Regions from separate parts of the Ruegeria sp. BJ6 genome, predicted to be linked through region 1. Evidence: riboswitches for the same ligand, from Rfam matches in the RefSeq annotation. Region 1 holds a riboswitch; each other region holds the start of a gene.

Region 1 (4,230 bases):
TCCTCAGGCCCCAATGGGCCATCGTCAACCGCGCTGCCGCGGCCCCCGGCTCAACGGATCGCACTGGCCCGGGATGCCGCGTTTTCCTTTACCTATCCGCACTTGCTGGAAGGCTGGCGCGCCGCCGGGGCGGAAATCCTGCCGTTTTCGCCGCTGGCGGATGAAGCTCCTGCGGCAGATGCCGATCTGGTCTGGTTGCCCGGGGGCTACCCGGAATTGCATGCGGGCACTTTGGCCTCTGCCGGGACATTTCTGACCGGGTTGCGCAAACACGCCGAGACCAAGCCCGTGCATGGCGAATGCGGAGGGTATATGGCCCTGGGTCAGGCCCTGATCGACAAGGAAGGTGTTCGGCACCAAATGGCTGGTCTGCTGGGGCTGGTTACGTCTTACGAAAAGCGCAAGTTCAACCTTGGCTATCGCAAGGCAGAGTTGCTGGTACCGATGCCCGGATTTGCGACGGGAACGGCCCTGCGAGGGCACGAGTTCCACTATTCCTCGATCGTTGAACAGCCTGACGCGCCGCTGGCACGGGTATTCGATGCAGAAGGCGCAGAAGGCCCGCAGACAGGATCGGTACGTGGCAACGTGACCGGCACATTCTTTCACCTTATCGCGGAGGCCTCAGCATGAGCGGTTTCGTTTCGTTCATCGGTTCGGGTCCCGGCGATCCTGAACTTTTGACGCTCAAGGCCGTGGACCGGATGCAAAAGGCTGACGCGGTGCTGTTTGACGACCTCAGCAGCGGCCCCATCCTGAGCCATGCGCGCGAGGATGCCGATCTGGTGGGCGTAGGCAAACGCGCGGGCCGCCCTTCGCCCAAACAGGACCATGTAAGCCGCCTGCTGGTGGATTACGCGCAAACCGGCGCACGCGTCGTTCGGTTGAAATCTGGCGATGGCGGGCTTTTCGGGCGACTGGAAGAGGAACTCGTTGCGCTGCGCGCTGCCGGGATTGAGTATGAAATCATCCCCGGCATCCCCTCCGCTGTTGCGGCGGCAGCGGCGGCGGGCATCCCGCTGACACGGCGCCTGACCGCCAGGCGGGTGCAATTCGTCACCGGCCATGATGTCAGCGGCCAGTTACCCACAGACCTGAACCTGCCCGCGCTGGCCGATCCCGATGCGACGACGGTGGTCTTCATGGGCAAACGCACTTTTCCTTTGCTGGTCGAGGCACTGCACAAGCACGGCCTGCCGCTGGATACGCCCGCATTGATGGCTGAGTCGGTTTCAACGCCTGATCAAAAGTTGCACCGCGCGACGGTTGGCGCGCTGTCCGAGCAGCTGGCGGCTGAGATCGGCACAGCCCCTGCCCTGATCCTGTACGGCCCCTTGGCAGAGTTCGACGATGTTTGACCTGACCCTGATCGGTATCGGCACCGGAAACCCCGACCATGTGACCTTTCAGGGCACAAAAGCCATTCAGGCTGCGGACCTGATTCTCATTCCCCGCAAGGGCGAGAACAAAGCCGATCTGGCCGGGCTGCGGGAAGAGATCATCGCCGCAGTGACGGACACCCCGCCACAGATCGCCTATTTCGATATCCCAAAGCGCCGCGCCGACGATGGCTATCTTCGTGGCGTGGACGAATGGCATGACGCCATTGCCCTGCGCTGGCAGGAAGCGATCTCGGCCTATCCTAACGCACGTCATGTCGCCCTACTGATCTGGGGCGACCCGTCGCTTTATGACAGTTCGCTGCGAATCGCCTCACGACTGGACCCGCAACCAGAGACCCGCGTGATCCCCGGCATTACCGCGCTACAGGCGCTGACGGCAGCCCATTCGATTCCGATCAATGATCTTGGCGCACCATACGTGGTGACCACCGGGCGGCGAATCCGCGAGGAAGGCTGGCCGGAACACGCTTCGAAAGTGGCGGTGATGCTGGATGGAGAGTGCTCGTTCCAGAGCCTTGAGATGGCCGATTATGACATCTGGTGGGGCGCTTACGTCGGGATGAAAGAGGAAATCCTGATCAAAGGTCCCTTGAATGAGGTTTGCCAGGAGATTCTGGCCAACCGCGCGATGCACAGGGCTGCGCATGGCTGGATCATGGATATCTATTTGCTGAAAAAGCGTGTGATCTGACCTAAAACGTCGCAAATGAAGATTGCGCCGCCCCGTGCATCCCGGCTAAATGGAAGGGTCTGGTCCCGCCGGAGCAATCCGGACGCTAAGAGGGAATTTGGTGCGACTTTCGTGAAAGTCAAAGCCAGAGCCGCCCCCGCGACTGTAAGCGGTGAGCCCCTGTTCAACCGGCCACTCCCGATCTTCGGGGGGAAGGCGAACAGAGGCACCGACCCGCAAGCCAGGAGACCTGCCAGGCGAGAAACTAAAAACCGGCCGTCGGGTGCGGCGGCACAGGAGGACAAGAAATGACGACAAAAACGCTTAAGGCATCCGCCGCGAATACAGGCATACTTCCCGCCATTTTCGCTGTGGTTCTGGGTCTGGGGATCGTTACCCTGGCTGGCCACGTTCAGGCATCGGCCCTGCACGACGCCGCACACGACGTGCGTCACGCAACCGGCTTTCCCTGCCACTGAGACCATGTTCAGTCGCATTCTGACCAGCGCGTTGTTCGCTGGTGCTGCAGCAGGGCTGATAGCCGCTCTGCTGCAGCTTGCGTTTGTGCAGCCGGTATTGCTGCACGCGGAACTTTATGAGTCCGGTGAACTGATTCATTTCGGCGGTGAGGCTGTTTCGGCCCATCCCGATTTGCCCGGCATGTTTTCCGACCTTCAGCGCGACGCGCTGAGCGTGATCTTCACGATGTTTATCTACACAGGGTATGCATTGGCTCTGGTCGCCCTGATGTCGGTTGCCGAAGGTCAGGGGCACGAGGTCAATGGCCGAACCGGCGTATTGTGGGGTCTTGCCGGCTTTATCGCACTTCACTTCGCTCCGGGGTTCTCACTGGCGCCTGAAGTGCCCGGGGTTGCCGCAGCCGATGTCTATGACCGGCAGATCTGGTGGTGGGCAACGGCAGCCGCCGCAGCCGTGGCCATGTGGCTGATTGCCTTTGGGGGCAATATCATCAGCTATGTGATTGCAGCGATCCTTTTGCTGGCTCCGCATGTCATCGGTGCACCTGAACCCGATGTCTTCACTGGTCCTGTACCAACCGAAATCGGCGCCCTGTTCGCCGCGCGCGCTTTCGGCATTGGTCTGGTGGCGTGGATTCTGGTCGGTGCATTTGCAGGTTATTTCTGGCAAAGCGAAAGCAAACGCGCAGAAGCTAACACCTGATTATGCATGAAGTTTGCCCGCCGGAGTATCTCCGGCGGGCGTTTCATTTTCGCAAGGAAAAGAAATGTCCCGCTCACTTTCACTTTTCGCCATTGGTCTGGTCTTTGGCGGCGGCGCCGGGTTTGTGTTGGCTGCGGCCAATGGTGTTACCTTTGATGGTCATGATCATTCAGATCCGTCTCATCACGGCGGCGCGCATGCCGAAGCTGCAGCGCATGACCATTCCAAAACCATCAGCCTGCCCGCCGGGCCAGATGCGCCGGGGCTGGAGATCGACCTGATCAAAGACCCGATGGCAGGTTGGAACCTGCATGTCCAACCGCAGAATTTCCGTTTTGCGCCGCAAAACGCCTCGTCTGATGACAGGCCGGGCGAAGGTCACGCGCATGTCTATATCAACGGAGCCAAACTGGCGCGCCTTTATGGGAACTGGATGCACATCCCGGAGTTGCCGAAAGGCGAGGTCGAGGTCGAGGTGTCGTTGAACGCCAACAGCCACAGCCCTCTGGCAGTGGATGACGCGCCGGTCAGTGCCAAATTGACGATTCAGGTGGACTGAAGCGCCGGAATTCGCGCGCGCAGACACAATCGAAGCCGCCCGCAAGGCCGGGCGTCTTCAATCCAGCCCATGGGGCTGTTCAGATAAGTTTGGCACGTTGCAGCAATATCATCCGCATCAGCCTGCACATCGATCCCGGAAAATACATATGAGGCCATGCCTTCCCCCTGTAACGCAAGCGCTGCGGGTTCTTCGCAACTGCTGAAGCAGGCGTGTTCACCAAGCTGAACGTGATCCTCCAACCCAACGCGCACCAACGCCGCGCGCACAGCCAGCCATTCGGCGTCACGATCCCGCGCCCCGGCACAGCTGCTGCAGATCATCAGCCTCATCCGCTCTGAACTCATCCCGCCCTCGTCCATACTATTACTGTTACTGCGGCTTTCGCTGGCGGTGTGCAAGCACTCAACCCGCAA
Region 2 (4,230 bases), on a different contig from region 1:
GCCGCGCAGGATCATGTCTGTCAGGTCCAGTACGCGCCCTCTGTCCGCCAGCCCCAGCATCGCGCGCACCTGATCGGCCGAGGTTTCCCCCGCCCCATGAGAAATCGCCTGATCCAGCAGCGATGTCGCGTCACGGGCGGAACCTTCCGCGGCGCGGGTGATCAGGGCCAGCGCGTCTTCGGCGATTTCCGCGCTTTCGGCGCTGGCGATCCTGCGCAGCAGGCCAAGCATGTCCTCAGGCTCGATCCTGCGCAGATCAAAGCGCTGGCAGCGGGACAGCACCGTCACCGGAACCTTGCGAATCTCGGTGGTGGCGAAGATGAACTTTACGTGCTCGGGTGGTTCCTCAAGGGTCTTGAGCAGCGCGTTGAAGGCGCTGGTCGACAGCATGTGCACTTCGTCGATGATGTAGATTTTATAGCGCGCGCTGGCGGCGCGGTAGCGGACGGAGTCGATGATCTCGCGAATATCGTTGACGCCGGTGCGGCTGGCCGCGTCCATCTCCATGACATCGACATGGCGGCCTTCCATGATGGCGGTGCAGTGTTCACATTTGCCACAGGGTTCTGTCGTAGGACCGCCTTCACCATCCGGGCCGATGCAGTTCATCCCCTTGGCGATGATCCGTGCGGTGGTGGTTTTGCCGGTGCCCCGAATACCGGTCATGATAAAAGCCTGCGCAATCCGGTCGGCTTCGAAGGCGTTTTTCAGTGTCCGCACCATCGCGTCCTGACCGACAAGATCGGCAAAGGTTTCGGGGCGGTATTTTCGGGCAAGGACCTGATAGGCCGTGGATGCGGTGTCGGTCATGTCTGCTCTGGCGGATTCGTACTGAAGCCGCAGCGTAGAGCCCCCTGCCGCCCGCGTCCACAGCGGGTCGTTGCGAAATTAATTTGGATAATGCCCGATGCGGGGTAAATTACAGCTGTGGGTAACCGGACGGCCATGACTGGCAGGGCCTGTTTGGGGGGAGTTAAATGTCTGAACTGGTGATATACGCCTTGCAGGTCGGCGGCGGAACGCTGGCCATTTCCCCGCTGCCGGGGCGTGGCGGAAGATATTCCGAAGATCTGAACACGATTGCCGACTGGCAGCCGGGTCTTGTGATCTCGATGACCACCGAAGTTGAGATGATTCAGGAGGGCGCGCGGCATTTTGGCACTGACATTCAAAGCCGCGCCAGCCGCTGGGTGCATCTCCCGGTCGAGGATTTTGGGGCGCCGCCTGCTGAAATTCGCGCGCGGTGGCGTGACGTCAGCGCCTCTGCCCGGCAGGCGTTGTCGGGTGGCGGGCGCGTGCTGGTGCATTGCAAAGGCGGGTGCGGCCGCTCGGGCATGGTTGCCCTGCGATTGATGGTAGAGTGCGGCGAAACACCGGCAAAGGCGCTGAGCCGCCTGCGCGCCGTGCGCCCTTGCGCGGTCGAGACCGAAGGGCAGTTGGACTGGGCTACAAAGCCCGCGCAGGCGCACGCGCAGCACTGACAGTTACTTGCGGTGACCTAAGCCGAAGCGTGTGTCGGACCGCAGGTGGCGGCGTTTGTTGTTCGAGGCGTCGCCTCAAGAATCGCGCAAGGTGGATTGGTGATCCAACCGGACGGCAGGGACGTTGAGGCCGGGTTCAACAGGACATCCGCATAGCGGTCCAGCTGAGCGGTTTCAGTTGCTTCATCCACATCGCAGTACACGCGAATCCGGCTCCCATATGCGTGAAACCGCGCCGTACAGCCGCCAGGGCAATGTGCAAGTTCAGTGTTACCCTCGATCTCGAAGCCGTCCGAAGTCGCCCGGCGAGCCTGTGTGACGGCCCTGGTAAGAGTGTTTGCCATGTGCAACAGCGCCGGGCAGGGTTCGCCGGTACGTTGGCAGACCGTGGCTGAAAGCACGTGTGTCTCGGTTTTCAAAATCATAATGCGCCCTCCGCGCGACGGATGGGGCGTTGATCAGGGGAAAGACGGCGCTGTGCGTCAAACCCATTACGGACACCCCGCCCGAATTCGAGTTACAGTTTCGATGGCAGGTCTCCTGACTTGCGGGTCATTGCTTTGCCGACCTTCCCGGCCATTTGGCCAGTGGCATTTCGGCATTGCTCTCCGCCTACAGTTGCGGGGGCAGTCGCGGCATTGGTTCAATTGAACCGCACCGTGTTCCCTTTTCATCCCGTCCGAAGATTCGGCACGGAAACCATCACGCAAGTGCTACCCGCACGGAAGCGCCCGGGTCAACGGAATTCGTCGAACCGCATCATCTTTGGAAGTCCGCGCAGTACGTCCGAATTCTGCCGGGCGCGCGCCAGTTGCCATCCGCCCTGCAGCAGGATGAACAGGGCATCTGCCTGAAGGTCGGGGTCTGGTGCGTTCAGACGCCTTGCGTGGTCTTTCACTTCGGTCATCCAGCCTTCGTACAGATGATAGGCGTGCTCGCGAAATTCGGTGTTCTCAGGCCCTTCGAACAGCGTTGCCGAGATGGGGCAGGTGTCCCAATGCCCTGACTTATCGAAAAGTTTCGCGATCTTGTGGCACAGGATCTCAACACCTTCTCGAAAGTTCCCGGCGGGCTCAAACGAGGCTGCGATCAGGCGCAGCATGCCATCCGACGCCCATGTCGCGGCAGCAAGCGCCAGATCGGACTTTCCGTTCGGAAAGTGATGATAAAGCGAACCCTTGGGCGCATTCGCAGCCATAAGCAATTCGGACAAACCAACGCCGTGATAACCCGAACGCTGGAACAGCTCGGCAGCGGTGCGGATCAGGCGATCTTTGGTCGGAAGCGGACGTTCGGTCATTTGAATTGTATATTGACGAGATTAGACCGATTGGTCCAGAACGAACTGAATGGACCGATTGGTCCAGTGATCGTCGGAGTGTGAGATGTTGGACAGCCAGAACTCGGTAGCAGTCGAAGATTTCAGGTTTCCATCGGGCGGCGCGGAGCTGTCAGCCCGCCTGTATGCACCGGCATCTGAACCTTCAGTGGTGGTCGTTCTAAACGGCGCGACGGGTGTACCCAGAGACTATTACAAGCATTTTGCCCGATGGCTGGCAGCGGAAAAGGAAATGGCCTGCCTGACCTATGACTATCGTGATTTCGGCCATTCGCAGACAGGCCCACTAAAGGCGTCCACGGTGACCATGGCAGACTGGGCCCTGATCGATATGCCCGCTGCACGAAACGAGATGCGGCGCAGGTTCCCGGACGCGAAACTGTGGGTCATAGGGCATTCCGTTGGCGGGATGCTTGGGCCGGTGCAACCCGGTATTGAAGAGATCGACCGGATGATCTGCGTCTGCTCGGGTCTGGTGCATCACAGTGATCACCCCTGGCCCTATCAGGGGCTGGCGCGGCTGTTCTGGTTTGGTCACGCGCCCTTGCTGGTTCGCTTGATGGGGTATCTTCCCGGGCGGATGATCGGGTTTGGCGCGGATTTGCCGCCGCTGGTCTATTGGCAGTGGCGGAAATGGTGCACCTCGCGGCAAAGCTATTTGCCCGAAGCGGGGCAGGGCCTGCCAGCAGCGGATTGGGGCCGTTCGGACGCTCAGGTGGAGATGTTTGCATTTACCGACGATCAGGTGATTCCGCCGAAATGTGTCTGGCGTCTGGCCGATGTCTATGGCCCCGCAGCGCAAAGGCACGAATTGAATCCTGTTGACTTCGGGCTTGAAGACGTCGGGCATCTGGGGGCATTCGCCCGCCGGAATGCAGCTGTCTGGCCAAAGCTGATGGCGTGAACAATCGGCCACTGTTACAGGCGCAAACGGTCAGACTAGAGCCGTTCCTGGGATCACGATTGTAGCGGGAAAAGGTGAGAGGCTGGACATCGACCCAAGCGGGACTCGTTGTGGCTGCTTCCTTCCGGACCTGACCAGGTTGGCGAGGCGCTCGCCCGCGCCAACCTCTCGCAGCCGATATAGGCAACAGATCGGAAAATGGCAACCCGCCGACGTCAAACCTAATTAGCTTATGAAACCGCGCCAAGGCGTATAAGAGGTCTTTTGACATTAGAACGGGCATTGCGCCGCCGGGCCAGCCGTGGCAGCCATTTGCCCGTAACAAATGAGGGCGGGCATGAAACGCGCAGAGCAGGTAACATTCGGCGGATCGGGTCTGGATCGGGCGGCGCATATTCGTAATGATCCACAGGCGATGGCCAATGCCGTTGCGCATCCGGATGCGCAATGCCTGCTGCTGTGGCGCGGTAAGGTTTTGGTGAAGGGCGAGCGCCTCGATCATCTTG
Region 3 (4,230 bases), on a different contig from region 1:
GGCCAAAGGGCACTTTTGGATCTCGACACGACCCGACTGGGTAGCTGAGTTTTCGCTGGCCGGGGCGCTGTCCAGTGTAAAACCGCTGGGCACCTGGTGGGCGTCGGTACCGGAGGAGCGGCGCCCTACACACGACAGTGCGAAAGCCTACATGCAGGCCCACTGGCAAGAACCCTGGGGTGATCGTCGTCAGGAAATCGTCTTCATCGGAGCGGGCATTGACTGGCCGGCTTTGAAGGCGCGATTGGATGCCTGTCTTGTTCCTGCAGCTGCAGCCATGGGGCCCGACACATTGCCCGACTATCCGGACCCGTTTCCAATCTGGCGGCGGGTGGAGGATGCCGCATGAACTTTGCCAAAACGCTGGAAAAAGACGCGGCCATTGGCGTCGCGGTCGCGGAAAACCTATCGTCATTCGCCACGTTTCTTCAACCCGGATGCGCTGCTGCGATCTGGCGGAGGCAAGCACCTGCTGACGTCCAAAGCTGGCTGAACGAGCTTGATCCAGAGGTTCTGCCACGCGGTCGGATCATTTTAACTCCGCATGAGGTCAGGTCTGCACTGGCGAATCTCTGTGACGCGTCTGGATTGCCTGACACTCCGGAAAGAGAGTGGCTTCAGGATGATATCGTTTCCCTCGCTGACATGTTCTCGCATCTGATGAATGCAAGGTTCCTGCGACTGCGATTGGATGTTGTGACCACTAACGCCTGTCGTAGATTTCATATCGATGCGATTACCGCGCGGTTGGTTTGCACTTATCGCGGTACCGGAACACAGTACGGCATTTCGCAGGATGGAACGGATCCAGCACATGTGTTCACGGTTGAAACCGGTGCTCCAATTCTCTTGCGGGGGACGCTGTGGCCCGAACAGCCATCGTCAGGGCTGTTGCATCGCTCGCCGCCGATTGAGGGTACAGGTCAGACCCGGCTTGTCTTGGTGCTGGACCCCGTGTTCGACCCGGACGACGAAGCATGAGCCGGAATCTCGGGCAATGCAGTCTACGACGCAAGCGGCGTTCCGATGATCCAATGGCTGCATTTGACGGCTTGCCGGCGCCGTTGAGGCGTTGGTTGTCCGAAGCAGCCTTGCCATGGTCCCCCACATCCGCGCGACGCATTTGGTCAAAGTCGCGGGCCCGCGGTCTCACGGCGGAGGAAACACTTCGGTCCCTAAGCGAAGCCGAAGCCAGAACGCTTGCCCGTGACCGGCAATCCACCGTTTTCAAACTCATGTCCCGAACGTGAAGGAGAACTCATGTCTCATTCATCACGGCCTGTTGTTGTTAAACATGCGGCTTTTGGCACCGCTCGATCGATGGCTTTCATGGAACCGGTTTGACGACGCCGAACGCAAAAGATGCAATTGATAGGTTTTGACTCAGGTCCCGATTGACAAGGCATCCGGTCTAAGACAATCAGGGTACAGATGGTTCCCCATGGTACGCCCAGGGGATGAAAAGGGAATACGGTGCGGTCCGCCTGTCGGTGCCAAGTCCGTAACTGCCCCCGCAACTGTAAGCGGTGAGCGACGCCAAACAACCACTGGCCAATAGGGCCGGGAAGGATGGCCAAGCGACGATCCGCAAGTCAGGAGACCTGCCATCGCATGTTTAACCAACCCGGGGCGGGGCGTCCTGGAAGGAGGCTTTGATGGCACGTCTGACACGTGTTTACATGATCGGCACCTTCTGTCCGCGCTTGGCTTTAAGCGGAGCGGACAATGCCGGAAACACCTGACCATTTCCTTCTGATCTGCTCGACCTGTCGCGGCGCACTGTCTGTTGGGGCCATGCGCAATACGCTGACCGGTAAGCTGCCCACGGGATTCGCTATCCGCACAGTTGCCTGTATGGCCGGTTGCGCGCAGCCAACAACTGTCGGATTTCAGGCCGTCGGTAAAGCTCAGTATCTGTTCGGTGACATTGAAAGCGAGGAAGACATCGAAGCGCTGGCCAAATTTGCGCAGCAATACCACGACAGCCCAGATGGCTGGACCAATGCCTCCGACCGGCCTGGTCCACTTTTTACAAAAACCCTTTCACGTTTGCCTGGGATCCAATTGGAGGAGCCATCATGACGACCTCGACCTTTCTGGTTGCGCGGGACCTCGAATACTATGCGCTCAACGGTGATGTCCTGCTGCAGGACGCCTCGTTTGAGTTGGACGAGGGCGCGATACTGGCAATTGCCGGTCCGAATGGGGCTGGAAAAACAACGCTTTTGAACCTGCTGTGCGGGACGGCTGAGATCGTGCTGGGCGACGTTCTGGTCAAGGGGCGCTGCCTGAAACAGATGCCCGCCAAAGACCGGGCCCGGATGATCGCCGTTGTCAGTCAGCAAGAGCTTCCCGATGGCAGGCTTTTGTTACGGGATTACGTCGCGATGGGTCAGATTCCGATCTGGGCCGACCGTTCGGCTGCAGAACACGCTGAAGAACTGGACAGGGTACTGAACCTGACCGGCCTGAATGCATTGGCAGACAAACGAATGGCAATGCTGTCCGGGGGCGAGCGGCAACGCGCCCATATAGCCCGGGCTTTGGCGCAGAACCCATCACTTCTTTTTCTGGACGAACCCACCAACCATCTGGACCCGGATGCCAAGGGGAGGATGCTGTCGCTGGTCGCCGAACTGGGCATCACGGTGGTGATGATCGTCCACGATCTGGTGATGATCCCCGAATTTGCCACCCATGTGGCGCTGATGAAATCCACGCGGCTTACGGGATTTGGCCCCGTGGCCGATGTACTGACCCCGGAACGGGTCCGCGACACGTTTGGCGTCGATTACCTGTGCTTTCACCACGAAGGCCGCATCATCCCAGCGCTGGATATCCGAAGAACAACAGTCTCAACCTAAACCAAGGAGCATTCCCGAATGAAACACATCTGGTCCGTGGCGCTGGTCACAGCCATGGCAGGCGCCGCGTCCGCGCAGGAGGTCAGCGTCGACAACTGTGGCGAGCCGCTGGTGTTCGAAACTCAGCCCGAACGGCTGGTCGTACATGACATGAACATGACCGACATGGCCTTTGCGCTGGGTCTGCAGGAGAAGATCGTCGGTCTGACCGGCATCACCGGCTGGTACAAGACCAGCCCGGAATTCGACAAGTTGCGCGGAGACATCCCGGAACTGGCGCCGAAATACCCGACGGTCGAAAATCTTGTTGCGGTCGAACCTGACCTGTTCTTCGCTGGCTGGTATTACGGCATGAAGCCGGGCGGCGACGTCACGCCGGACACGCTGGAGCCCTTTGGTATCAAGACCATGATCCTGACAGAAAGTTGCGTGCATCTGGACAAGGACCGCCCGGAGGCCAGCATGGGCCTGCTGTTCGACGACGTTCTGCGGCTGGGCAAAGTCATGCATGTCGAGGACGAGGCTGAGGCGTTGGTCACAGGCTGGAAGGAAGAGCTGAACGCGCTTGAAGCTCAGACCGCAGACCTGCCCAAACCGCGCGTCTTCTTGCTGGACGGTCCGGCGGATGCGCCCTTTACCGCGGGCAAATTCGCCATCCCTGACGCGATGATCGCCGCCTCTGGTGGTGAGAATGTCACGCATGACATGGACACCAGCTGGGGCCGTACCTCGTGGGAGGCGGTGGCCGCTGCAAATCCGGAATTTCTGGTGCTGCTGGATTATCAAACTGGAAACGGGGCTGCGGACACGTTCAAGTTTCTTCAAGAACATCCGGTGATGTCCCAGACCGACGCCGTGAAGAACGAGCGCTGGATTGGCCTGCGGTACGAAGAGCTGACCCCCGGACCCGCGAACATCAAAGCGATCTCGAAAATGGCACAGGCCATGCATCCGGGTCTCAACTGATATGGGCCGATCCGGTCTTACACTTGTGCTGGGGGCGGTCGTTCTGGCCGCCCTCTTGCTGATTTCAACCATTTACGGCACCACGTCCATTCCGGTCTCCGACACAATCACTGCCGTTATGCTTGGAACGGGGCTAAGTGATGGGGAAATGTCGCCGCTTCACCGGATCGTATTTGACCTGCGCTTGCCGCGCGCATTGTTTGCCGCCGTGATAGGTGCGGGGCTGGGCATTGTTGGTGTCGTCCTGCAAACTACAACGCGCAACGATCTGGCTGATCCGTTCCTTTTCGGCCTGTCCTCCGGTGCAGCTGCAGGGGCCGTGTTCGTCATAACAGTCACCGGAGATATTCTGGGGTTCTGGACTCTGCCACTGGCGGCCTTTTGCGGGGGGCTTGTGGCG

The links. Region 1 has a riboswitch for cobalamin ahead of ACR0D6_RS05510 (CbtB domain-containing protein). Riboswitches for the same ligand answer to the same signal wherever they lie in the genome.
Region 2: linked by a shared signal. The riboswitch ahead of ACR0D6_RS21580 (hypothetical protein) and the one ahead of ACR0D6_RS05510 (CbtB domain-containing protein) in region 1 are both predicted to bind cobalamin.
Region 3: linked by a shared signal. The riboswitch ahead of ACR0D6_RS17415 (DUF1636 family protein) and the one ahead of ACR0D6_RS05510 (CbtB domain-containing protein) in region 1 are both predicted to bind cobalamin.

Annotation. Positions count from the first base shown of each region.
Region 1 is NZ_JBQFSG010000002.1:54,801-59,030, reverse strand. It holds gene ACR0D6_RS05525 (cobyrinic acid a,c-diamide synthase CobB) at 1-633, shown strand, start outside; gene cobA (uroporphyrinogen-III C-methyltransferase) at 630-1,358, shown strand; gene cobF (precorrin-6A synthase (deacetylating)) at 1,351-2,094, shown strand; cobalamin riboswitch at 2,138-2,345, shown strand; gene ACR0D6_RS05510 (CbtB domain-containing protein) at 2,382-2,552, shown strand; gene ACR0D6_RS05505 (CbtA family protein) at 2,557-3,255, shown strand; gene ACR0D6_RS05500 (hypothetical protein) at 3,320-3,814, shown strand; gene ACR0D6_RS05495 (DUF1636 family protein) at 3,802-4,137, opposite strand.
Region 2 is NZ_JBQFSG010000016.1:9,424-13,653, forward strand. It holds gene ACR0D6_RS21570 (DNA polymerase III subunit gamma/tau) at 1-810, opposite strand, end outside; gene ACR0D6_RS21575 (protein-tyrosine phosphatase family protein) at 978-1,481, shown strand; gene ACR0D6_RS21580 (hypothetical protein) at 1,499-1,906, opposite strand; cobalamin riboswitch at 1,995-2,200, opposite strand; gene ACR0D6_RS21585 (TetR/AcrR family transcriptional regulator) at 2,218-2,781, opposite strand; gene ACR0D6_RS21590 (alpha/beta hydrolase family protein) at 2,867-3,724, shown strand; RNA gene ffs (signal recognition particle sRNA small type) at 3,797-3,895, opposite strand; gene nudC (NAD(+) diphosphatase) at 4,062-4,230, shown strand, end outside.
Region 3 is NZ_JBQFSG010000009.1:129,911-134,140, reverse strand. It holds gene ACR0D6_RS17430 (GTP-binding protein) at 1-349, shown strand, start outside; gene ACR0D6_RS17425 (DUF1826 domain-containing protein) at 346-981, shown strand; gene ACR0D6_RS17420 (DUF6525 family protein) at 978-1,250, shown strand; cobalamin riboswitch at 1,416-1,623, shown strand; gene ACR0D6_RS17415 (DUF1636 family protein) at 1,795-2,082, shown strand; gene ACR0D6_RS17410 (ABC transporter ATP-binding protein) at 2,079-2,864, shown strand; gene ACR0D6_RS17405 (ABC transporter substrate-binding protein) at 2,883-3,830, shown strand; gene ACR0D6_RS17400 (FecCD family ABC transporter permease) at 3,832-4,230, shown strand, end outside.